Regions from separate parts of the Streptomyces sp. NPDC059582 genome, predicted to be linked through region 3. Evidence: riboswitches for the same ligand, from Rfam matches in the RefSeq annotation. Region 3 holds a riboswitch; each other region holds the start of a gene.

Region 1 (7,820 bases), on a different contig from region 3:
TGGAGTCGCAGGACCTTCCGGTCCCGGCCGAGCGCTGAACGGCCTCACGGCCGCGGGGCCAGCTCCGCCATCGGTCCCCAGCCGTGCTGGTCGGGAACGTTCACGTTGATGATCTCGGGCGTCTCGGCGACCGCGCCGGCCATCGTGGCCAGCCCCGCCTTGAAGTGCTCGGACCCCACGTGTGCGGCCCCGGCGTCCTCGTCCGCGAACGCCTCCAACAGGGTGAACCTGTGCGGGTCGTCGACGCTGCGCGACCAGTCGAAGAACAGGTTGCCCGGTTCCGCGCGGGTGGCCTCGGTGAAGGGAGCCACCAGGGCCGGCCACTCGTCGGCGAGCTCGGGACGGACGGTGAAGCGTACGGCGATGAAAATCATGGCTCCACCATGCCGCCGTCGGCGGCGGAATGCCAGCGGCGGACACTCCTGTACGGCCCGACCCGTGCGGCCCGACCTGCAGTACGGCCCGACCTGTGCGGCCCGGGGCTCAGGCGGGCCGGGCCGCGCTGTGGATCGCGGTCTGGCCGGCGAAGAAGATCGACTCCTCCCGTATGGAAGCGCCCGGACCGGGGGCGTGGATCATCGTGCCGTTGCCCGTGCAGAGACCGACGTGGCCGGCGTCGCCGTGGAAGAAGATGAGGTCTCCGGGCTGGAGGTCGGTGAGCGGTATCGCCGCGACGCCGCGAGCCTGGTCGAGCGCCGTACGGGGGAGCGCGACCCCCGCGGCCCGCCAGGCTGCCTGGGTCAGGCTGGAGCAGTCGTACGACTCGGGTCCGGTCGCGCCCCACAGGCACGGCCTGCCGATCTGGGCGCGGGCGAAGTCGAGCGCCATGGCGGCCTTGCCGCCGTAGGGCGGTTCGGGCACGGGAACGGGGGCGGGAGTGACGAACTGCCCGGTGTCGACGGGGCTGTTCGGGTAGCCCATGTCCGAGGGGACGACGGCGAACTGTCCGGTGTCGACGGGGCCGTTCGTGTAACCCGTGTCGACGGGGAGGCTGAACTGCCCGGTGTCCACAGGGCTGTTCGTGTGGCCCACGACGGTGGGGATGACGGCGAACTGTCCGGTGTCGACGGGGCCGTTCGTGTAGCCCGTGTCGACGGGGAGGCTGAACTGTCCGGTGTCGACGGGGCTGTTCGGGTACCCCATGTCCGAGGGGACGACGGCGAACTGTCCGGTGTCGACGGGGCCGTTCGTGTAACCCGTGTCGACGGTGAGGCTGAACTGTCCGGTGTCCACAGGGCTGTTCGTGTGGCCCACGACGGTGGGGACGACGGCGAACTGCCCGGTGTCGACGGGGCCGTTCGTGTAGCCCGTGTCGACGGGGAGACTGAACTGCCCGGTGTCGAGCGGGGTGTTCGCGTAGCCGCCGCCGAGGGGGAAGCCGGTGTCGAGTCCGGTCGCCGGCTGCGTGAGCCAGCCGTCACCCTCGCCGAACAGCGGATCCGGCTGCGCGGGGGACGGCCACAGGGGTTCGGCCGGGGGCGCGGCTTCGAGCGCGGCGGGCGGTGTGCTGCGCAGGGCGAGCTGCCGGGCCAGCAGTCTCCTCGCGGAGGCGAGCTTGTCCTGGATCTGCCCCTTGGTCGTCCGCAGCGCGGCCTGCCGCGACCCGCTGTCGGGCGAGGGCGAGGGCGAGGGCGAGGGCGAGAGCGCGGGCGAAGGCGAGAGCGAGGCGGCGGGCAGCGCGGCCGGGAGCGCCGGAGCGGCCTGGGGCGCGGGCAGGGCCGGGAGGGCGTCACGTCCCCTCTCCGGCGCGGCCGGAAGCGCGGCGACGGGACCGGCGGTGAGCTCCGTTACGCGCCTGGCGGGTGCCTCCAGTTCGAGACGGGGGGCCGGAATGCCGGCCGGCAGCTCCGCCGGGCGGTCGGGGCGCTCGGCGCGCGCGGGGCGGGCCGCGGCCGGAGGGTCGGGCATCCTGTCGGCCGGCAGCACCGCCGCGACGGTCGGGCCCAGCTTGGCGCGCGCCCCGTCGAACCACTGCCGGGCGATGGTGTCGAGGGCGGGATCGCCCGGCCGACGCTCCGGGTTCCGCGCCGGTTCGGCGGACCTGCGGTTTCCCGCTGACATCGCGCGGGTGGCGTTGTAGGTTCCCGTGTCCGTCTCGGCGCGGTCGTAGAGGGTGTTGATCCGTCTCCGGATCTCCTCACGGCTGACCGCGTCCTGCATTCCGGGGAGACCGGGACCAGCGGGGCGCGTGTCGCGTTCCGGCGCCATCGGCGACGTACTCCTTCCGTGCACCGCCTACCGAGTTAGCTGTCGGGTTCGGGCGGAGGTTCCGGAAGGCGTGCCCTACGGCCCTTGCCCCGCAGGGCAGTTGGGCCGATTCACCCCAAAGATCGGTTGGGTCCCCGGCTCCGGCGGCCGCAGTGGTTCACCGGACTCGGCGGAGGCTGCACGGCCCGGCGGGATTCGCCGGAGGGTTCCGAGCGGCCTGGCGCCAACTTAGCTAATTTGTGCGGCTCATGTGAAGGTTGAAGGGCGGTATGCCCGATACGTAATTGTGACCTTCATTTCCTTGTGGCCTCTCCGGGTTGCGGCGGCCCCCGGCCGGGCTGCTGCGCCCGCTGCCTCCCCGGTGTCCTGTCGACGCGTGAATCAATCGTCACGCTCACTGATTCGAGCGCCGATCCTTGATGTGACGTCGAATACGGTCGTATGGTCCAGGCATTCCTTCGCCATCCGTCGTCGCCATCCGAGGTAGTCATGGACCGCACCCGCCTGCAGCACCTTCTGGCCCGCGAGAGCGCCGAGGCCGACCGCCGCAACCCGCGTTCGAAGGCCGCCTACGGGCGGTCCGAGCACCTCTTCGGTCGGGTTCCGATGACCTGGATGAACAAGACGGCCGGTGCCTTTCCCCGTTACCTGGACACCGCCCGGGGCGCCCGCGTGACCGACATCGACGGACACGACTACATCGACTTCTGCCTCGGGGACACGGGCGCGATGGCCGGCCATTCGCCGGAGGTGGTGGCCGCCGCCGTCCAGCACCGGTTCGCCGAGCTCGGCGGGGCGACCGCGATGCTGCCGACCGAGGACGCCGAGTGGGTCGGCGCCGAGCTCACCCGGCGCTTCGGGCTGACGCGGTGGAGCTTCTCGCTCACGGCGACGGACGCCAACCGGTGGGCGATCCGGCTCGCCCGTGCCGTCACCGGCCGCGCCAAGATCCTGGTGAACAGCTACAGCTACCACGGCAGCGTCGACGAGTCGCTCATCGTGGTCGGCCCCGACGGCCGGGGCGCGGCCCGCCCCGGCAACGTCGGCGCGCCCTGCGACGTCACACTGACCAGCCGGGTCGCCGAGTTCAACGACCTGGCGCAGTTGGAGCGCGAACTCGCCCACGGGGACGTCGCCGCCGTCCTGATGGAGCCCGCGCTGACCAACATCGGCATCGTGCTGCCCGAACCCGGCTATCTGGCCGGGGTCCGTGCCCTGACCCGGCAGTACGGCGCGCTCCTCGTCAACGACGAGACGCACACCTTCTCCGCCGGGCCGGGCGGCTGCACCGCGGCCTGGGACCTGGAACCCGACGTGCTGACCATCGGCAAGGCGATCGGCGGCGGCATCCCCGCCGGTACCTACGGCCTCTCCGCCGACCTGGCCGAGCGGCTGCTGGCCCGCGCCGACCTCGACCTGGTGGACATGGGCGGGGTCGGCGGCACCCTCGCGGGCAACGCGCTGTCCGTCGCCGCGACGCGCGCCACCCTGGAACACGTCCTGACCGACCAGGCCTTCGCCCATATGTCCAAGCTCTCCGAGCGCTTCGAGACGGGCGTCAGGGCGGGCATCGACGCCCACGGCCTGCCCTGGTCGGTCAGCCGCCTCGGCGCGCGTACCGAGTACCGCTTCACCGCGCCCGCGCCACGCACCGGCACCGAGTCGGCGGCGGCCGCGGACCCGGAGCTGGAGGACTTCCTCCACCTCTATCTCGCCAACCGCGGAATCCTGCTGACCCCGTTCCACAACATGGCGCTCATGTGCCCGGACACCACGGAGCGGGACGTGGACACGCACACCGGGGTGTTCGCCGCCGCCCTGGCCGAACTGGCCGGCTGACGTGCGCCGATAGGGTGGTCGCGAGCCGCCGGGACGGGAAGGGAAGCAGGGGACGTGGACGAGATCGACCGGGCCATCCTGCGGGAACTGCAGACCGACGGCCGCATCGCGTACGCCGACCTCGGCCCGAAGGTCGGCCTGTCCGCCTCGGCGGCCCGGCAGCGTCTGCAACGCCTGCTGGACTCCAGGGCCGTTCAGGTCGTCGGCGTGACCGACCCGATGGCCATGGGCGGCCAGGCGATGGCACTGCTCGGCATCGGGGTGGACGGAGACCCGCGAGTCGTCGCCGACGCCCTGGCCGAACGCCCCGAGGTGGTCTACTCCGTACTCACCTCCGGCGGGTTCGACCTGTTCGCCGAGGTGGTCACCCCCGGCCCGAAGGACCTCCTGGACTTCGTCAACGACGTCGTCAGACCGATCGACGGAGTCCGGCAGGTGCAGTCCTTCCCCTACTTCGGGATCCACACCCACCGGTTCCTCTGGGACGTCGGCTGACCTCGCGTGCCGGCTCGGACCCGAGCTCGTGGACGAGTTCGGCCACGGCCTCAGATACGGCGCACGGTGTGCAGTTTCGTGGCGTACGTGCCCGTGCCGTCGAGCAGTGACGCGCCGCCCAGATCGGACATGGTGGGCCCGTCGACCGTCTTGCGGCTGGAGAGGAAACGGCGCTTGCCGGCCGCGTCCCTGCCCAGGTAGATGCCGACGTGGTCGACGGTCACGGGGCCCGACTCGGCGTCGTCGCCCGAGTCGGCGTTGAACAGCACCAGGTCGCCGGGCTGGAGCAGAGCCGCGGCGGGCGGGCCGGTGCCGTCGGTGCGGTCGACGATCACCCCGGGCGCGGAGTCGACGATGTACCGCGACTGGCGCGGAATCCGCTCTCCCGAGGTGTCCGCGCCGGCGGCCAGCGGCACGCCCATGTGATAGCCGTAGACCATCCGCGTGTAGCCCGAGCAGTCGAGGTTGCCGACCTGCTTGCTGGACGGCTTGACGTAGGTGCCGTCCGGGAAGGTCCAGCCGGTGTTCATGTACTCGTGGAAGTCGGCGCCTTCGAAGCGGTAGCCCTGCGGGTCCAGGTAGCCGTATCCGGCCTCGCCCAGCACCTGCCTGCCCTGGGCCGGTCCGGCCCCGGCCGTGACCGTCGGCGCGTCGGCGAGGAACATCGCGGCGTGGGCCAGGACGTCGGGAGCGGGGGAGCCGGCCCAGCCGCGGATCGTCTGCTCCAGCTGCGCCGTCCAGGTTCCGTCGAACGGCTCCGGCAGCACCCGCACCCAGTCTCCGTGGGTGACGGTCGGCGGTGTCTCCCAGTTCGCGGCGTCCACCTCGAAGCGGCTGACGGACAGCTTGACCGGCAGGTTCGTGCAGCCCGTGTTCGCCAGGGCGCGCAGGCCCACCCGGCCCTTGGCGAAGGTGGGGTCGACGACGTCGACGACGTCGACGGCCCAGGCGGCCGGCTCGGCCGACGCCGACCGCCATGCCCTGGCCTGGATCCGGGTGCCCTCCCGGCGTACCCGGATCGTCCAGTCGGTCCCCGCGGACACGCTCGTGCCGAGGGTGAGGGCGGGGACCAGCTGCGTCACCGTGTCGTCGACCTCCTTCTCGACGCGCAGCTCGACCGCACCCGAGGTCAGGAAGGACAGCCGGGCCCGGTAGTTGCGGTGGGTGCTCTGGTAGCCGAACGTCAGCCCGAAGGAACAGGCCTGGCCGGTGGGCACCTTGTCGAACCGGGCCGTGCAGCGGGCGTCGACGTCGGTGATCTCCTCGTCGTGCAGGCTGGCGTGCCGGCTGGAGCCGTCCGTGGTGAGGCTGATGACACCGCTGCCAGGCACCACCGCGTAGTCGGTGTCCACCGGTCCCAGCGTGTACCAGCTGCCACCGCCGGGAGACGTGCCCCAGTATTTCCGGTCCGGTATCTCGAGCGACAGATCGGGCAGGGTGCGCTGGAAGTCGTCCACGAACGGCCGCTTGTTCTCCGCGAACGTGCGCTGCGGACCGGGTAGTACGACGGTCCGCGCACCATGGGTCAGCAGCGCGACGCGCGTGCCGCCGGAGGTGACCTCGGTGCGGGCCGGGGTGCCCGCCAGCACGGTGGCGGTGAGCGGGGAGCCGAGCGCCACCGATGTGAAGTAGGAGCCGTCCAGCGGCGCCAGGGTCACCGAGGAGCGGGCCGAGGACAGCCCGGCGGGCCCCGCGAACGGAGGGACGGTCGTGGCAGCCGCGGCGGCACGGGCCGGAGCCGACGCCGCTCCGGCGAGCGGCACGGAGGCGGCGGAGGCCGCGAGAGCGGCGAGAAGTCTTCGTCGAGAGGTATGAGGCATAGGGATCATGATCCGCGAACCCCCCGACACTCGAACAGTGCCCCCTGCGACATCGACCGATATGGGGGTGGGACGGCCAACCGCGTCCGGGTGGTCCAGTGTGAGGGCGGCTGCGTCCGCGCTGCATGCGGCCGCGGTCGGTGGAACGGTGGTGTGCCTGAGGGAAGGGGCTCCCTTGTGACGGCCGCCCCTCTCCCGCGTTCCGCAGCCGGCCCTCAGGCCTGTCGTCGGCGGCGCCACACCTCGTAGTGCTCCAGCAGCGTCTCCTCGACCGGGCGGTAGTCGATGCCCAGTTCGTGCACGCTGCGGCTGTTGTCCACCCGGAACCGTATGCCGAGGTGCTTGCGGATGTAGTCCTGGGTGAGGCCGAAGGCCGGGCCGAGCAGGCGGACCGGCCAGTGCGGGAGCGCCGTACGGGGGAGACGGAGGCTGCGGGGATGGCGGGCGCGCAGGATGAGGGACATCTCGTGGAACGACGTCATGGTCTGCGCCGCGACGATGTAACGGCCCTTCGCGTCGGGGTTCTCCGCCGCCGCGATGTGCGCGTCGGCGACCTCGCGCACATCGGCGGTCGTGAAACTGAAGTCCGGTGCGCCGTAGAAGAAGTAGCCCTTGAACAGCTCGTCGAGCAGGAACAGGCTGCCGGACCGGGACGCGGGGGTGAGCGAGGGGCCGAGGACCAGACCGGGGTTGACCGACACCATGCGCCAGCGGTCCTGGGCCGCCTCCGCCTCCCATGCCGCGCGTTCGGCGAGGGTCTTCGCGTAGTGGTAGGGGTTGTTGTCCACCGTGCTGGTGGTGTTGAAGTACTTCTCCGTCAACACCTGGTCGTCCATGCCCCGTACATCGGCGTAGTCGCCGAAGATCGCGCCGACGGTGGAGGTGAGGACCAGGCGCTCGACGTGAGGTGTCCGCTCCACGCTGCCGAGCACGTTGCGCGTCCCCAGCAGCGCCGGGTCGACCAGGTCCCGGCGGCCGTCCTTGATCTTCTCCGGCATGAGGAACGGCGACGCCACGTGGAACACCACCCGGCACCCGTTCATCGCCTCGTCGAACGACCCCCGCACCAGCAGATCGGCCTCGAACAGCTCCAGCCGCCCGGGAAAGGCGCCCTTCATCGCCGTGAGCGGTCCCACTCTGGCGGTGTCGGCGGTGCTGCGCACCGTGGCGCGCACCCGGTACCCGCGTTCGAGCAGCCGCCGTACGAGATGGCTGCCGACGAACCCGCTCCCGCCGGTGACCAGTACGCTCGCCGCCCCGTCTCCGCCCACGTTCCGTCTCCTCGCTCCGGGTCCCGGGTGTGCCGGACCATGACCGGATCACTCCACGCCACGTAGCGAAACAGAGGGGCCCGCACGTTGGCCAGAGCGCGGGCCCGGGCGGCTCAGGTCTCCCGCAGCGGCGCGTACGCCTCGACCCCCAGACCGAACGTCCAGGCGACCCCCTCCTTGGCCTCCC
Region 2 (7,820 bases), on a different contig from region 3:
CTCGCGCGCTTCGTGCGGCCGGGCGCGAAGCATCTGTACCAGCTGTGGCGCACCAACCGCCGCGGCGGCAGCACCACCACGAAGTGACGAAGTGACGTCCTGGGGAGGGACTTCGTGATCCGACCGGTAGCAATCATCGGCGCCGGGCCGTTCGGCCTGTCGACCGCCGCCCATCTGCGGGCGCGCGGCATCCCTGTCCGCGTCTTCGGCGAGCCCATGGTGAGCTGGCGCGACCACATGCCCGCGGGCATGCTCCTGAAGTCGACGCCGGTGGCCTCCAACATCGACGCCCCGCAGCAGGGCCACGACCTCGTCGACTACTGCGACGCGGCCGGCATACGCCGACTGGTGACGGACGAGGACATCATCCCCGCCGAGAGCTTCATCGCCTACGGCGAGTGGTTCCAGCAGAAGCTGGTGCCCGAGCTGGAGCGCGTCAGGGTCGTCTCCGTCGACCGCAAGGCCGGTGGAACAGATGGAGCAGGTGGAGCAGGTGGAGCGGGTGGCGACGGCGGGGCGGCCGGCTCCGGATTCGAACTGAAGCTGGACTCGGGCGAGTTGTTCACCGCCCGGGCGGTCGTCGTGGCCACGGGCCTGTCCGGTCTGTCCCATCTGCCGCCGGAGCTGGCCGCGGCCGCCGCGGACGGCCCCGCGCCCACCGGCCGGGTCTCCCACAGTTCCCAGCACCACGACCTCAGCAGGTTCTCCGGCAAGGAGCTCATCGTCGTCGGCGCCGGCCAGTCCGCGCTGGAGACGGCGGCACTCGCGGCGGAAGCGGGCGCGCAGGTGCGCGTCGTCTCGCGCGGCCGCGGCCGGGTGGCCTTCGGCGCACCTCCGTGGGACCAGCCGAAGCTGCGCCCCGAGTCCCCCTTCGGCCGGGCCTGGTCGCTGTGGGCGCTCAGCTACTACCCGCACCCCTATCGCTACCTCCCGGCCCAGACCCGCCACTACCTGGTCCGCCGGGTCCTCGGCCCGCTCGGCGCATGGTGGCTGCGCGACCGCTTCGAGGGCAAGGTGCAGGTCAGCGAGGTCGCGCGGATAGTAGGGGCGGCCGCGGCGGACGACCGTACGACGCTGACGGTCGCCCCACACGCGGGTGGCACCCGGCAGCTGTCCGCCGACCACGTCATCGCGGCGACCGGATACCGGGTGGACATAGCCGCGATGGACTTCCTCGGCCATGAGCTGCGCACCGCGCTCGCGGTGAGCCGGGGCACTCCGAAGCTCGGCGCGGGCTATGTGTCGTCCGTGCCCGGTCTGTACTTCACCGGCCTCCCGGCGGCGGCTTCGTACGGCCCGGTGATGCGCTTCGTGTGCGGTACGGAGTTCGCGTCCCCGCGGCTGGCGAAGCACCTGGCGGCGGCGCACGGCTGAGGAGGGGCCGGAAAGGAGTCTCTGACCATTTCGCTCACCAACATGTTCAACCGCGTCAACACCACCATCAAGGAGCCCGCGCGCACTACTTGGGGCTGAAACGGGGGTGAGTCGTGGGGGCGCGGTGTCCGTATTCTCTGATCATGGCCGCTCCCCTCGCATTCTCACTCATCGCCACCGACCTGGACGGAACGCTGCTGCGCGGCGACGACACGTTCTCCGACCGGTCCCTCGCCGCGCTGGCGCGGGTGGTGGACGCCGGTGCCCGGCATCTCGTGGTGACCGGGCGCCCGGCCCCGAGGGTGCGGCCGCTGCTCGACGAGCTGCGCTGCACCGGGCTCGCGGTGTGCGGGCAGGGCGCGCAGTTGTACGACGCCGGCGCGGACCGGCTGCTGTGGTCGGTCACTCTCGACCGGGAGCTGGCCGAGACCGCCCTCGGCAAGATCGAGGCCGAGGTCGGGCAGGTGTACGCGGCGGTGGACCAGGACGGGGTCGACGGCCTCACGCTGATCGAACCCGGCTATCTGATGCCCCACCCGACCCTGCCCGCGGTGCGGGTCGGACGGCGCGACGACCTGTGGTGCGACCCCATCAGCAAGGTCCTGTTGCGCCATCCCGCCCTGTCCGACGACGAGTTGGCGGCGACAGCGCGATCCGTGGTGGGGTCGCTGGCGACGGTCACCATGTCGGGTCCGGGGACCGTCGAGCTCCAGCCGTGCGGTGTCACCAAGGCGACCGGCCTGGCGCTGGCCGCCGAGCACCTCGGCCTGGGTGCCGAACGGGCCCTCGCCTTCGGCGACATGCCCAACGACATCCCCATGTTCGACTCGGCCGCCCACGGGGTGGCGATGGCCAACGCCCACCCCGAGCTCAAGGCGGTGGCCGACGAGATCACCTTGTCGAACGAGGACGACGGGGTCGCCGTCGTCCTCGAGAGACTCTTTCCGTGATCGGACCGGTCAGTACGCGCTGAACACGTTGTCGATCGAGCCGTACCGCTTGGCGGCGTAGTTGCAGGCGGCCGTGATGTTCGCGACCGGGTCGTAGATGTCGAACGACGTGCCTGCCACGTGGTACGCGGCGAACGTGGGGTCGATGACCTGGAGCAGGCCCTTGGACGGTATGCCCTTGACCGCGTTGGAGTCCCAGAGGTTGATGGCGCGCGGGTTGCCGGAGGACTCGCGGATCACGTTGCGGTAGATCCCCTTGTAGGTGCCGGGGATCTTGTGCTTCGCCATGACGGAGAGGGACTGCCGGATCCAGCCGTCGAGGTTCTTGTTGTACGTGGCTGCGGTCACGGGCTTGGAGGTCACGGACGTGGTGGCCGCGGAGGCGCAGGTCGCGCCGAGGAGGGGGAGAGCGAGTACGGCGGCGCCGGTGCCGGCGACGGCGAGCGTGCGGACGAAACGGGCGCGACGAGTCTGACCGATAGCGAGCATGTCGAGGTTCCTCTCCGGCGCCTGCGAGGTGAGCTGTCGGGCTCGGGCGGGGAGGTGCCCGGTCGTAGCGCCCTTCGGCGATGCGACTTAGCCCCTAGCCGTTCCGGTGCGATGTCCGAACCGGCGGCTTGCCTGGGTTCCCCCGCTCCTGCCGTACGAATGAGTTCGTCGATGGTGGTGAAGGGCGGCGGCAGGATTAGGCGTCCGCCCGATTGCCCGGAACGTATGCGAGAGCACATGTCCGAAACAAGTACCGAATTCACATCTCACACCGATTGACCTTGGTCTGAGGCATATGGAGTGCTTGATCCTTTGCGGTTGCCAAGGGTCAAATCGCTTGCGGCAGAAGGGCGGTGGGGTGGGGGGTGGATATTCCCCCATCTAGGGTCGAGTGACCCAATTCACGCACTCTGGGGGGCTGGATCATTTGCCGACAAGAGGGATTCATTAATTAATCGTGGCAAATCGGACATCGGTGTTGAGGTGGCCCCTTTATCTTGGATTAGTCCGATTTGGTCGGTATTGATCGGGGTGGGTGTGGAGTGCCGGCACCCGTCCCCTCCGTCGCCTCGACCCTCTCCGCCTTCGCTGTCCTCTGTGGAGGGTGGCTTCGGTGGCTCCGATGGTTCCGGTGGCGTCGGTGGCGTCGGTGGTTCCGGTGGTCGCCGCCGGGGCGTCGCTGTCGGGGGGCGACTTTGTTGGGGTGTCGCACCTGCGCGTACGGGGGCGCCGCGCGGGCGCGGATGAGCGGGTGCCTTCGGCCGGTCAGGTGACGGTGTGCGGCGATCCGTTGCGCCGGGTCGGATGTCGTCCCGTGTCGGTGCTGACCTGGGCGAGGTCCGCCCGGGGCGGCGTGGTGCGGGGCGCGGGGCGGGGATCCTTGCTTTCTGGTGCGCCGACAGTTCCCGTCGTACCGGCGGGAATCCGATGCGGTGTGCCCATGTCGTCCGATCGGCGACATACCGGGCGTGATCCGGTACCGCCTGGCCTGTAACCGTGGGGGCTATCGGTGATCGAAACGTGACCGGATACGCTGACTTGAGTGAGGGCAGCGACCTATCGACAAACCGTGTAAGCGCCAGTAGACACCAGCAGACAGGAGACCCCTCGTGACCGTCGTCGGGCCGTTCGGGCTGAGCGTGCGGGACCAGGCTCTGGAAGCCGATGTCCAGGCCGGATTGGCGGCTGTCGAGGAAGGCTTGCTCGAGGCCACCAAGAGCGAGGTCCCCTTCATCACGGAGGCCGCGCAGCATCTGGTGCGGGCGGGCGGGAAGCGCTTCCGGCCGTTGCTCGTGATGCTCGCGGCGCAGTTCGGGGACCGGCATGCGCCGGGGATCGTGCCGTCGGCGGTGGTCGTGGAACTGACCCACCTCGCCACGCTGTACCACGACGACGTCATGGACGAGGCCGAGGTGCGGCGCGGGGTGGACAGCGCGAACACCCGCTGGGGCAACTCGGTCGCGGTCCTCACCGGTGACTTCCTGTTCGCGCGGGCCTCGCACATCCTGGCCGACCTCGGGCCGGAGGCGGTGCGGGTGCAGGCGGAGGCGTTCGAGCGGCTCGTGACCGGGCAGATCCTGGAGACGGCGGGGCCGCAGGACGGTCGGGATCCGGTCGAGCACTACCTCGACGTGCTGGGTGGCAAGACCGGGTCGCTGGTGGCGGTGGCGTGCCGGTTCGGGGCGATGATGTCCGGGGCGGACGAGACGGTCGTGGACGTGCTGACGCAGTACGGGGAGCGGCTCGGGGTCGCCTTCCAGCTGGCCGACGACGTGCTCGACATCGCGTCGGACTCCCACGAGTCCGGGAAGACGCCCGGGACGGATCTGCGCGAGGGCATCCCCACGCTTCCGGTGCTGCGGCTGCGGGAGCGGGCGGCACGGCTGGGGCTGGCGGAGGATGTCGCTCTGTGCGAGCTGCTGGACTCCGACCTGAGTGATGACGCGCGGCTGGCGGAGGCGTTGGGTGCGCTGCGGGCGCATCCTGCGCTGGAGCAGGCGCGGCGGGACACCGTGCGGTATGCGGAGGATGCGCGGGCCGCGTTGGCGCCGTTGCGGGAGTGTGGAGCGAAGCGGGCGCTGGTGGAGTTGTGTGATGCGGTGGTGCATCGGGCGGGGTAGGGGAGTTTGCCCACCCACCCACCCACCCGCCCACCCGTCCGACTCGATTGGTGGGAAGTGACCCCCGTTCCGGGGCTCCGCCCCGGACCCCGGCGGGACTCCGTCCCCTGCGCCCCACCGGGACTCCGGCTCCGCGTGCCGGCGTTCCCGGACTCCGGCGTCCCGGCTGCCCGGCAGGGCGCTCCTGCGTCATCCCGCTCCGTCCCGTCCCTGCCCCGCAGTACACCCTCCCATGTGACCCACCTCACAAACCTGGACTGAGTCCAATCTGAGATCCGCTCCGTACTCATGCCCAGAAGCTGACGCAGGGGGCGTTGGCTGGGATACGGGGAGAAGTCGCGTCATGGGTGTGAACGGGACGTTTTCGAAGCGTCGTAAGAGTCTGATCGTCACCGCTGTCGCGGTGGCCGCCGTCGGTGGGGTCGCGGCCGCGGTCATTCCGGCTTTCGCCGCCGGGGGGCGAGGTGCCGACCACGCGGGCCACGTCGGCGACGGTGTGGTCACGCAGAGTGGAAGCCTCGGCGGGGGAACCGTCCTCGCCGCGAGTCTCCGGGGGGCCGGTGAGGTGCCCGTCGCGGGTGGGCCGGCCGTCGGGGACAAGGACGGGGCCGCGCTGGAGTTCATCAGGATCAAGGGCGACAAGGTGTCCGTGGCCGTGACCTGGCGCGGTACCGGCAGGCCGACCCTCCTGCACATCCACCAGGGCGCCAAGGGTGTCAACGGTGGCGTCAAGGTCGACTTCGGCAAGCTGCTCGACGGCGGTAGCGGCAGGGGCAAAGGCAAGGGCCACAGTGTGGTCGGCACCGTCAGGGTCAAGGACGCGGGGCTGCTCAGCGCGCTGAAGGCCGATCCCGGCGCGTTCTACGCCAACCTGCACACCGCCGAGTTCCCCGGCGGAGCCGTCCGTGGCCAGCTGCACAAGGTCACCACGGCCGCCTTCGACTTCCGTGACGCGCTGGACAACTTCCAGGCGTCCGTCGTCAAGGGCAGGCAGATCTACGAGTGCAAGCCCGCCGAGGGTGGCGGTCACGCCTTCGCCCAGCGGGACGTCAGCGCCGTGCTCGGCGGCCGTATCGCACACTCGTTCGTGCGGCCCAACTCCGGTACCCCGCAGTGGGTGGCACGGGACGGCAGCGCGGTCACCGGGACGCTGATCAGCAAGACCCCGAACGGTGACGGCAACATTCCCGAGCTGGACCTCCGGGCCACCCGGTCCGGCAAGCACCACGGGCTGCTCGCCGGCACCACGGAGATCCTGCGGCTGAACACCGTCGGCGGAGTCGCCCCCGCGGGCTCCTGTGCCCCGGGCACCGTCGTCGGCGTGCCGTACCAGGCGGACTACGTGTTCCTGCAGCACTGACCTCTCGAAGGCCGACCTCTCCAAGGCCGACCCCTCGAAGAGCGACCCCTCGAAGACCGACCCCTCGAAGACCGACCTCTCGAAGACCGACCTCTCGAAGACCGACCTCTCGAAGACCGAAGGCCGGCCTTTCGAAGAGTCGCCGAACGAACACCGAACGAGTGCGGCGCCGCCCCGACCCCTACGGGTCGGGCGAGGTGCCGCACCCTCGTGTCATACCCCAGCAGTACGTGGAGTTGAGCCCGCGGTCTGACGCTTACCGGGGACCGATTTGGTCAGATGGACACCACGGAAAACTCCACTCCTCACCGATTCGGGTGAGAATGGCGGCTCAGGGTGGAATCAGCGGGACGCGCCGAGACGGACAGCCGCCGCCGACGACGGAGGTAAGGCACACATGGCACCGATGGCACCGTACGAATCCGACGACAGCACGAACGGCACGACCACGACCGCCGCGGAGGCCGGCGAGCCGCGCAGCGGGCGGCGTGCGGCCGCTCGGTACGTCGTCCCGGTCGCGGTGGTGGGGGTGGCCGCGGCGACCATCGGGCTCGTCCCGGCGCTTGCCTCCTCCGGCGACCCGGACCTGCCCAAGATCACCGCGGCACAGCTCATCAACAAGATCGCCAAGTCGGACGTGGAGCAGCTGTCCGGCACCGTGAAGATCACTACGGACCTGGGGCTGCCCGACCTCGGCGGACTGGAGAGTGGCCTGCTCTCGGGCGCCACGCAGCCCGGCGGCGACGGCTCGGCCGCGGATCCGTCGGCCAAGCTGACGGAACTCGCCGCCGGCACGCACACCCTGCGTGTCGCGGCCGACGGCCCGGACCGCCAGAAGCTCTCGCTGCTGGAGAACGCCGCCGAATACAGCCTCATCCACGACGGCAAGGACGTCTGGGGCTACGACAGCAAGTCCAACGAGGTCTACCACTCCACCGCGGACGACAGCGCCGCCAAGGGACGGGACGGCGAGGACCACGTCCCGGCCACGCCCAAGGACCTCACCGACGAGGCCCTGAAGTCGGTCGACGACACCACGTCCGTGACGGTCGACGGCACCATGCAGGTCGCCGGACGGGACGCCTACAAGCTGCTCATCACGCCGAAGCAGTCCGGCACCACGGTCGGCGCGATCACCGTGGCAGTGGACGCGAAGACGGGGCTGCCGCTGAAGTTCACGCTGACCCCGGCCGGCGGTGGCGCCGCCGTGGTGGACGCGGGCTTCACCCAGGTCAGCTTCGCCAGGCCGGCCGCCTCGACCTTCGACTTCACCCCGCCCAAGGGCGCCAAGGTCACCGAGGGCGACGACCTCGGGCACGGCCGGGAGAACGGGAAGCCGGAGGAGGACCTCTCCAAGGGAGCCGACGGCCTCGGCGGCCTGGAGGACCACAAGGTCATAGGCGAGGGCTGGAACTCCGTCGCCGTGTTCGACAGCGGCAGCAAGGGGGGCCTGCCCTCCGAGTCCGCCGACGGCGACCTGGGCGGCTTCCTCGGCTCGCTCGGCGACAAGGTCAGCGGCAAGTTCGG
Region 3 (7,820 bases):
CGCCCCCGGTCGGCCAGCAGCGCTCCCCGGTCCGGCCAGGTCCGCACGTGCGCGGGCGGCGGGGGCGGCGGCAGCGTGGACGAGGACATCGGCACCCTTTCGGACGGCGCCGGGACGGCGACGGATCGGCGGACTGCGTACGGGAGGCACACCGCCATCCCGCGCGCCGACGCTACCGTGCCGCCGCGCTCATGCCCGTCCCGGCGCCGCCCCGCCCGGCCTCATCAGGCCATCCCCGAGCGGCTCTCGACCCCCTTCAGGCCCTTTGGTTCTCCCCTCACACACGGCACCCGGCAGGCGGGGCTCGCGGTACCCGTCACACCCGTCGCGGTCACGTCACACGACCCGGGTGGCCCCCGCGAACGGCATCTGGTCGATGGGCGCCAGCCGTACCGGCGCCGAGGGGTTCGGGGCGTGGATCATCTGTCCGTCGCCGACGTAGATCCCTACGTGGGTGATACCCGAGTAGAAGAACACCAGGTCGCCCGGGAGCAGTTCGGAGCGGGAGACCCGGCGGCCCGCGTCGATCTGCGCGTACGTCGTGCGGGGCAGGGAGAGGCCGGCGGCGCGGTACGCGGCCTGGGCGAGGCCCGAGCAGTCGAAGGCGTCCGGTCCGGTGGCGCCCCACACATAGGGGCTGCCGAGCTTCGAGTAGGCGTAGGAGACGGCGTCCGCCGCGCGGGAGTTGGGCGCGGCGGACGTGGCCGTCGTGCTCCCGGGTGCCGCCAGGCTGTCACGTCCGGCCGTCGACGCCCGCGAGGCCCGGCCGGAGCCTGCCGCCGTCGCCAGGTTCGCGCGGTCCGCGGCCGACAGCCGCGACAGCAGCTGACGCGCCTCGTCCAGTTTCCCGGTGATCGTCTCCTTGTTCCGCCGCAGCTCCGCCTGGCGTGACCTGAGCGAGGTCAGTTCGACGCGTGCGGCGCCGCGTAACCGCTCGATCTCCCGCAACTGTTTACGGACGCGGGCGACGGCGCCCGCCTGGCGGTCGCCGGCCCGTTCGGCGAAGGCGGCTCCGTCGAGGTACCGGTCGGGGTCGTCGGAGAGCGCGAGTCGCAGTGCGGGGTCGATGCCGCCGTCGCGGTACTGGGCCGCGGCGAGCGATCCCAGCGCGTCCCGCGCCGAGTTGAGCCGGTCCTCCCGGCGGGCCGCCTCGTCCCGCAGCGACGCCAGCCGTTTCTCGGCCGCCTGCGCCTTCTCCTGCGCGCCGTTGTACTTCTCGGTGGCCGCCTCGGCTTCCTGGTACAGCTTGTCCACCTTGGCCTTGACCTGCGCCGGTGTCAGATTCGGTGCGGCCTGACCGGTCCCGTCGAACGCCGTCGCGGTCGCCGCGCCCGCGAGGGCGAGGGTGGCGGCGGTACGGGCCGTATTGCCGCTGAGCGAGCGCCGGCGGGGCTTGCGGTGCGCTGCCACGTGGACTTGCACGTCCTTTCGTACGACCGCCTCATCCGTGGGACCGCCCGGCGGACGCACGGCCGCCAGGGGAGCGGACGCGCGTCCGCCGGAAGGCGGTCCACGCGTCCGGCGACGGCCCGCACAGGGGGAGCGAGCCGCCGCCGGACCTTCTCGGCGGTGGTGTCCGACTGCCGCCCCTGGCCCGGGCGGCGGTGGGGAGCCGGTCACCTGGGGGAGGACGCTAAACCCGTCTGTGTCGGTTGGGTAACGTCATGTGCGGAACTGGCGCGAGCGGATCGAACGGTGACCTCAAGTGGCGGGGCTCTCGGCGCGGAGCCGTCGACTTCACGCAGTGTGATGACCGATGTCGGGATTCCCGGACACGTTCGGGTGGCGCGGTGCTATGGCGCATATATGCAGTCGCCGCCGGAGGCGGTGGCCCGGTGTCGGGCGGCACGGGGGGCCCTCGTTAGGCTCCGGCCTCATGGACGTACTCATCCATCTCTTCGTCGGCCTGCACATCATCGGCATCGCCTCGCTCCTGGGCGGCTTCCTCACCCAGCTGAAGGCGATGGGCCGGGGGACCGCCCGCTTCGTCCCCGCGATGCTGCACGGCGCGGCGACGATGCTGGTCACCGGGGTGATCCTGGTCGGCCTCAACCAGGCGGACGACCAGCCGGTCAACAACATCAAGATCGGGGTGAAGCTGGCCCTGCTGATCGTGATCCTGGGCCTCGTCTACGTGAAGCGGGACGACGAGAAGGTGGACAAGGGCCTGTTCGGCCTGGTGGGCCTGCTGACCACGGCGAACGTCTTCATCGCGGTGCTGTGGACGTGACGCCGGCACGGACGGCCCCCGAGGCCGCCCGGACCGCCGCCACGGCCACCGCGAGCCAGACCGCCACGGCGATCCACAGCAGTACCTCCCCGACCGCCTTCAGCCACGGGACGCCGACGGCCGAGGCGACGGACAGCGCCGCCGTCGCCGTCATCCCCATCGGGAACGCGGTCGACCACCGGAGCACGTCGTAGCCCAGCCTCGGCCGCAGCAGCTCGGCCGCCAGCAGGACGACGTACCAGCACACGTCGAGCGCCAGCAGGCCGACGGTCATGACGCGCAGGGCGCCACGGTCGTCGTCGTTCCACAGGTACAGGCGCGGACCGTCGGCCGCGAGCAGCCGCGCCCCCGCCAGCGCCGAGATGGAGAGCGCCCCGCCGGCCACCCACTGGTCGCCGGCCCCCTCGACGGCCTGACGCAGGTCGAAGTGGGCCAGGCCCAGGCAGTAGAGCACCAGTCCGCACAGGAACAGCACCAGCGCCGCATGCGCGAGCCAGGCCGTCGACAGGGCCCCGGCGAGGGTGGCGCAGAGCACCGCGAGCCCCTGCGTGGCCACGCAGCCGAGGAACACCGCCCCCGGCATACGGCGCTCCCAGTGCCGTAGGACGACGACGAGCAGCACCGGCCACAGCACAGCGGCGAGGGCCAGCAGAGCCTCGGCCAGGGTCTGCCGGCCCAGCACCGAGAAGCGGGTGCCGAGCACGGCGGTCGCGGCGACCGAGGTGAGCGCGGCGGGCGTGCACGCGCAGCTCACCCAGTTCTCCCGCGCCCACAGCAGCTGTACGGCGAAGCCCGCCGCCAGTGCCAGCCAGGCGGCGCAGGCGAGCACCAGGGCGGTCCGGGACAGGACCTCGTACCCCGTCAGCTGGAGCGCGACCGACAGGATGCCGGTCGCCAGCACGGCGGCCCCGGCCGCCGGCCGGCCGTGCGCCCACCAGGCGCGAAGGGGGGAGGTACGCGGCATGCGGCCGATGCTAAGGAGCACCGCGCGTGTTGCGAGCGGGGCACGCGCGCGGGCGCCCGAAAGTACGCGCGGGCGCAGGCAGGCTCGTCAGGCGGGGCGCACCACGCTGTGGATCCCCGACTCGCCGTCGTAGTAGATCGACTCCTCGCGGACGTACGCGCCGGGCTTGGGGGCGTGGATCATCATCCCGTTGCCGATGTAGACGCCCACATGGCTGACGTCGTCGTAGAAGAAGACCAGGTCACCGGGCTGGGCGGCGGAGAGGGAGACGGTGGTGCCGGCGTTCACCTGGTCGTAGGTGGTGCGCGGGAGGGTGACGCCGGCGGCCTTCCAGGCGGCCTGGGTGAGGCCGGAGCAGTCGTAGGAGCCGGGTCCCGTCGCGCCCCAGACGTAGGGCTTGCCGATCTGCGCGCGGGCGAAGGCGAGCGCCTTCTCGGCCTTGGTGCCGTAAGGGGAGTCGGCCCCGGACGAGGACGAGGACGAGGACGACGACGAGGAAGAGGAGGCGGACGGGTCCGAGCCCGGTGCCGCCGTGCTCTCCCGCGCGGCCGCTGCCGCCACCGCTGCCTGCCGCTTCGCGAGTTCCGCCGCCTTGCGCGCGGCCTCCGCCTGCTGCCGCTTCTCGATCTCGGCCAGCCGGGCCTTCTCCTGCGCCGTCAGCTTCGACAGCAGCACGCGCGCGTCGGCGAGCTTCCGCTGGACGGTCGCCTTGGCCGTCTTCAGGTCGTCCTGCGAGTCGGTGAGCGTCCGTAGGCTCTCGGCGGCCTCCTGGCGCTTCTTCATCGTCGCGGACTGTTCGGTGACGTAGTCGTCGACCGCGCCCTTCTGGCGCGTGGTCAGGCGGCTCATCAGCTGAGCCTGGTCGAAGTAGTCCTGCGGGGAGTCCGCGAGCAGGAGGGTCGCGGTGTCGGGCGCGGTGGCGCCGGTGCGGTACTGCGCCGCGGCGAAGGAGCCGAGCTCCTCGCGTGCCTCGTTGAGCTTCTGGGTGCGCCGGGCGACGTTGTCGAGGAGGGTGTCCACGCGCTTGCGCTGCTTGCCTGACTGCTCTTTGGCCGCGTTGTACCTCTCGGTCGCCGACTCCGCCTGGCGGTACAGGTCGTCCACCTTCTTCTCGACCTCTTCGAGGCTCGGCTTGCCGTCGTCGGCCGAGGGGGTGGCGTCGGCGGTCTGGGAGAGCAGGGCGACGGAGGTGAGTGCCGCCGTGGCGAGGGCGGGGGTCCGTATGCCTGCTACGCGCGTAGCTGCTGGACGCGACTTGCGGTGCGACGCCAAGGGAGGCGACTCCTTCCACGTTCCGCCTACCGGGTTAGCTGTCGGGTTCGGGCGGATGGATCGGAAGGGTTGCCCTACGGCCGCTCCCCGACGGGAAGCCGGGCCGATTCACCCCGGGTCTCGGTTGGGTCCCCGGCTCCGGTCGCCGCGGGGGCGTACCGAACTCGGCGGAGGGCCGCGCGGCCCGGCGAGGTTCGCCGGAGGGGGTCGTGCGGCCTGTTGGGCACGCTAGCCAACTCGTGTGGCCTCTGTGAAGGTTGATGGGTGATATGTCCGATACATTTTCGTGACCTCAGGTCAGGATGTTGTTCACCTTGATTGATCAGTGGCTTTTCTGGTGATGTGTCCGTAAGTGGGCGGATGATGCTTCGGTCGCGCTGCCGGGGGGCAAGTCGATCGCGGACGGTGTCGGGGCCGTTCCGGAAGGTGAAAAGGTGCCGGGCGCCCGATTCCGGGGGGATGTTCTCAGGGCGGCGGCGGGTTGTCGGTGGGGCGCCCTAGACTCGGAGAGCGATGAGCAGCCTCTTTGACGACAGCTTCCTGGCGGATCTCCAGGCCCCCCGGGCCCATGGGGAGGAACCCCCGCCGCCGCCCGAGGACGAGCACGTACCGGAGCCGATTCCGGACGACCTGTTCGGCGGGAAGTTCGACGCGCCGCCGGACCGGGACGCCTACTACCGCGACGGCGCCCCACGCCCGGCGATCGACCCGGCCTCCCTGCTGGAGGGGCTGAACGAGAACCAGCGCGCGGCCGTCGTCCACTCCGGCACCCCGCTGCTCATCGTGGCCGGCGCGGGGTCCGGCAAGACCCGCGTGCTCACCCACCGCATCGCCCACCTGCTCGGCGAGCGGCACGTGCATCCGGGCCAGATCCTCGCGATCACCTTCACCAACAAGGCCGCGGGCGAGATGAAGGAGCGCGTCGAGCACCTCGTCGGCCCGCGCGCGAACGCGATGTGGGTGATGACCTTCCACAGCGCGTGCGTGCGCATCCTGCGCCGCGAGAGCAAGAAGCTCGGCTTCACGTCGTCCTTCTCGATCTACGACGCCGCAGACTCCAAGCGCCTGATGGCCCTGGTCTGCCGGGACCTGGACCTCGACCCCAAGCGCTTCCCGCCGAAGTCCTTCAGCGCCAAGATCTCCAACCTGAAGAATGAGCTGATCGACGAGGAGGACTTCGCCGCCCAGGCCACCGACGGCTTCGAGAAGACCCTCGCCCAGGCCTACGCCATGTACCAGTCGCGGCTGCGCGAGGCCAACGCGCTCGACTTCGACGACCTGATCATGACGACGGTCAATCTGCTGCGCGCGTTCCCGGACGTCGCCGAGCACTACCGCCGTCGCTTCCGGCACGTGCTCGTCGACGAGTACCAGGACACCAACCACGCCCAGTACGCCCTGGTGCGCGAGCTCGTCGGCACCGCCGAGCACCCCGTGGACGTGCCGCCTGGCGAGTTCGACCTCCAGCCCGCCGAACTGTGCGTCGTGGGTGACGCCGACCAGTCGATCTACGCCTTCCGCGGCGCGACCATCCGCAACATCCTCCAGTTCGAGGAGGACTACCCGAACGCGACGACGATCCTGCTGGAGCAGAACTACCGCTCCACGCAGACGATCCTCTCCGCCGCCAACGCCGTCATCGAGCGCAACGAGTCCCGCCGCCCCAAGAACCTGTGGACCAACGCGGGCGCGGGCGCGAGCATCACCGGGTACGTCGCCGACACCGAGCACGACGAGGCGCAGTTCGTCGCCGACGAGATAGACCGTCTCACGGACGCCGGGCAGGCGAAGTCCGGCGACGTCGCCGTGTTCTACCGCACCAACGCCCAGTCCCGTGTCTTCGAGGAGATCTTCATCCGCGTCGGCCTGCCCTACAAGGTCGTCGGCGGCGTCCGCTTCTACGAGCGCAAGGAGGTCCGGGACGTCCTGGCCTACCTGCGCGTCCTGGCCAACCCGGAGGACTCGGTCCCGCTGCGCCGCATCCTCAACGTGCCCAAGCGCGGTATCGGCGAGCGCGCCGAGGCGATGATCGACGCGCTCTCCCAGCGCGAGAAGATCAGCTTCCCGCAGGCGCTGCGACGCGTCGACGAGGCCTACGGCATGGCCGCGCGCTCCACGAACGCCGTGCAGCGCTTCAACGCGCTGATGGAGGATCTCCGTACGATCGTCGAGTCCGGCGCGGGCCCGGCGACGGTCCTGGAGGCCGTCCTCGAACGGACCGGATACCTGGCCGAGTTGCAGGCCTCCACCGACCCGCAGGACGAGACCCGCATCGAGAACCTCCAGGAACTCGCCGCCGTCGCGCTGGAATTCGAGCAGGAGTCCGGTGAGGGCGAGGCGGCGGGCGGGCTCTCCGACTTCCTGGAGCGGGTCGCCCTGGTCGCCGACTCCGACCAGATCCCCGACGAGGAGGACGGCGACGGCGTCATCACGCTGATGACCCTGCACACCGCCAAGGGCCTGGAGTTCCCGGTCGTCTTCCTGACCGGCATGGAGGACGGCGTCTTCCCGCACATGCGCGCCCTCGGCCAGGCCAAGGAACTGGAGGAGGAGCGCCGCCTGGCGTACGTCGGGATCACCCGCGCGCGGGAGCGGCTCTACCTCACGCGGTCGGCGATGCGCAGCGCCTGGGGGCAGCCGTCGTACAACCCGCCCTCCCGGTTCCTGGAGGAGATCCCGCCGGCCCACCTGGAGTGGAAGCGGACCGGGGCCACGGCGCCGCTGTCCTCCGGACCGGCCGCGGGGCTCGCGTCGTCGCTGTCGTCGTCGCGCTCGCGTTCGTCGGCGGCGGGCGCGTCCGGCTTCGCCACGCGCAGGGCCGCGGAGAAGCCGGTGGTGGCCCTGGCCGTCGGTGACCGCGTCACGCACGACCAGTTCGGGCTCGGCACGGTCGTCGGGGTGAAGGGCACGGGCGGGAACGCCGAGGCGACGATCGACTTCGGGGACACCAAGCCGAAGCGGCTGCTGCTGCGGTACGCGCCGGTGGAGAAGCTCTGACGGCCACGAGGTGAGCCCCCGGCGCTGTGCCGGGGGCTTCGTGGGTACTCCCCACGCGCGCGTCGCGTGGGATGTGCAGCGTGGGGACGCTCGGCGCGGCCGGGTCTACGTCGGGTCGAGGCCGTGACTGCGCAGCCAGGGGAGCGGGTCTATCGCCGAGCCGCCGCTGGGCCGGACCTCGAAGTGCAGGTGCGGACCGGTCGAGTTGCCCGAGTTCCCCGAGTACGCGATCGGGTCGCCGGCCTTCACCGTCGTACCGGAGGCGACGCGGTAGGTGGAGAGGTGGCAGTACCAGGTCTCCGTGCCGTCCATCGCCGTCACGATCATCATGTTGCCGTAGGCGCTGTTCCACTGCGT

Evidence for each region. A riboswitch is a leader RNA that binds a small molecule or an ion and turns the genes downstream of it on or off. The one in region 3 is predicted to bind cyclic di-AMP.
Region 1: it holds a riboswitch for cyclic di-AMP, as region 3 does, so the genes downstream of both, ACFV0T_RS22050 (C40 family peptidase) here and ACFV0T_RS10235 (NlpC/P60 family protein) in region 3, are expected to answer to the same signal.
Region 2: it holds a riboswitch for cyclic di-AMP, as region 3 does, so the genes downstream of both, ACFV0T_RS13245 (transglycosylase SLT domain-containing protein) here and ACFV0T_RS10235 (NlpC/P60 family protein) in region 3, are expected to answer to the same signal.

Annotation. Positions count from the first base shown of each region.
Region 1 covers NZ_JBHWCC010000025.1:103,519-111,338, forward strand. Annotated here, with positions in the region: gene ACFV0T_RS22040 (right-handed parallel beta-helix repeat-containing protein) at 1-38, shown strand, start outside; gene ACFV0T_RS22045 (putative quinol monooxygenase) at 45-374, opposite strand; gene ACFV0T_RS22050 (C40 family peptidase) at 484-2,208, opposite strand; cyclic di-AMP (ydaO/yuaA leader) riboswitch at 2,217-2,390, opposite strand; gene ACFV0T_RS22055 (transaminase) at 2,698-4,047, shown strand; gene ACFV0T_RS22060 (Lrp/AsnC family transcriptional regulator) at 4,102-4,542, shown strand; gene ACFV0T_RS22065 (NlpC/P60 family protein) at 4,593-6,362, opposite strand; gene ACFV0T_RS22070 (NAD-dependent epimerase/dehydratase family protein) at 6,578-7,633, opposite strand; gene ACFV0T_RS22075 (DUF6745 domain-containing protein) at 7,747-7,820, opposite strand, start outside.
Region 2 covers NZ_JBHWCC010000011.1:162,162-169,981, forward strand. Annotated here, with positions in the region: gene ACFV0T_RS13230 (ATP-grasp domain-containing protein) at 1-87, shown strand, start outside; gene ACFV0T_RS13235 (FAD-dependent oxidoreductase) at 115-1,374, shown strand; gene ACFV0T_RS13240 (HAD family hydrolase) at 1,518-2,324, shown strand; gene ACFV0T_RS13245 (transglycosylase SLT domain-containing protein) at 2,334-2,813, opposite strand; cyclic di-AMP (ydaO/yuaA leader) riboswitch at 2,817-2,994, opposite strand; gene ACFV0T_RS13250 (polyprenyl synthetase family protein) at 3,923-4,933, shown strand; gene ACFV0T_RS13255 (CHRD domain-containing protein) at 5,277-6,293, shown strand; gene ACFV0T_RS13260 (outer membrane lipoprotein carrier protein LolA) at 6,700-7,820, shown strand, end outside.
Region 3 covers NZ_JBHWCC010000008.1:112,325-120,144, forward strand. Annotated here, with positions in the region: gene ACFV0T_RS10215 (hypothetical protein) at 1-89, opposite strand, end outside; gene ACFV0T_RS10220 (NlpC/P60 family protein) at 337-1,410, opposite strand; gene ACFV0T_RS10225 (hypothetical protein) at 1,877-2,230, shown strand; gene ACFV0T_RS10230 (tellurite resistance/C4-dicarboxylate transporter family protein) at 2,208-3,194, opposite strand; gene ACFV0T_RS10235 (NlpC/P60 family protein) at 3,282-4,466, opposite strand; cyclic di-AMP (ydaO/yuaA leader) riboswitch at 4,474-4,632, opposite strand; gene pcrA (DNA helicase PcrA) at 4,980-7,463, shown strand; gene ACFV0T_RS10245 (M23 family metallopeptidase) at 7,569-7,820, opposite strand, start outside.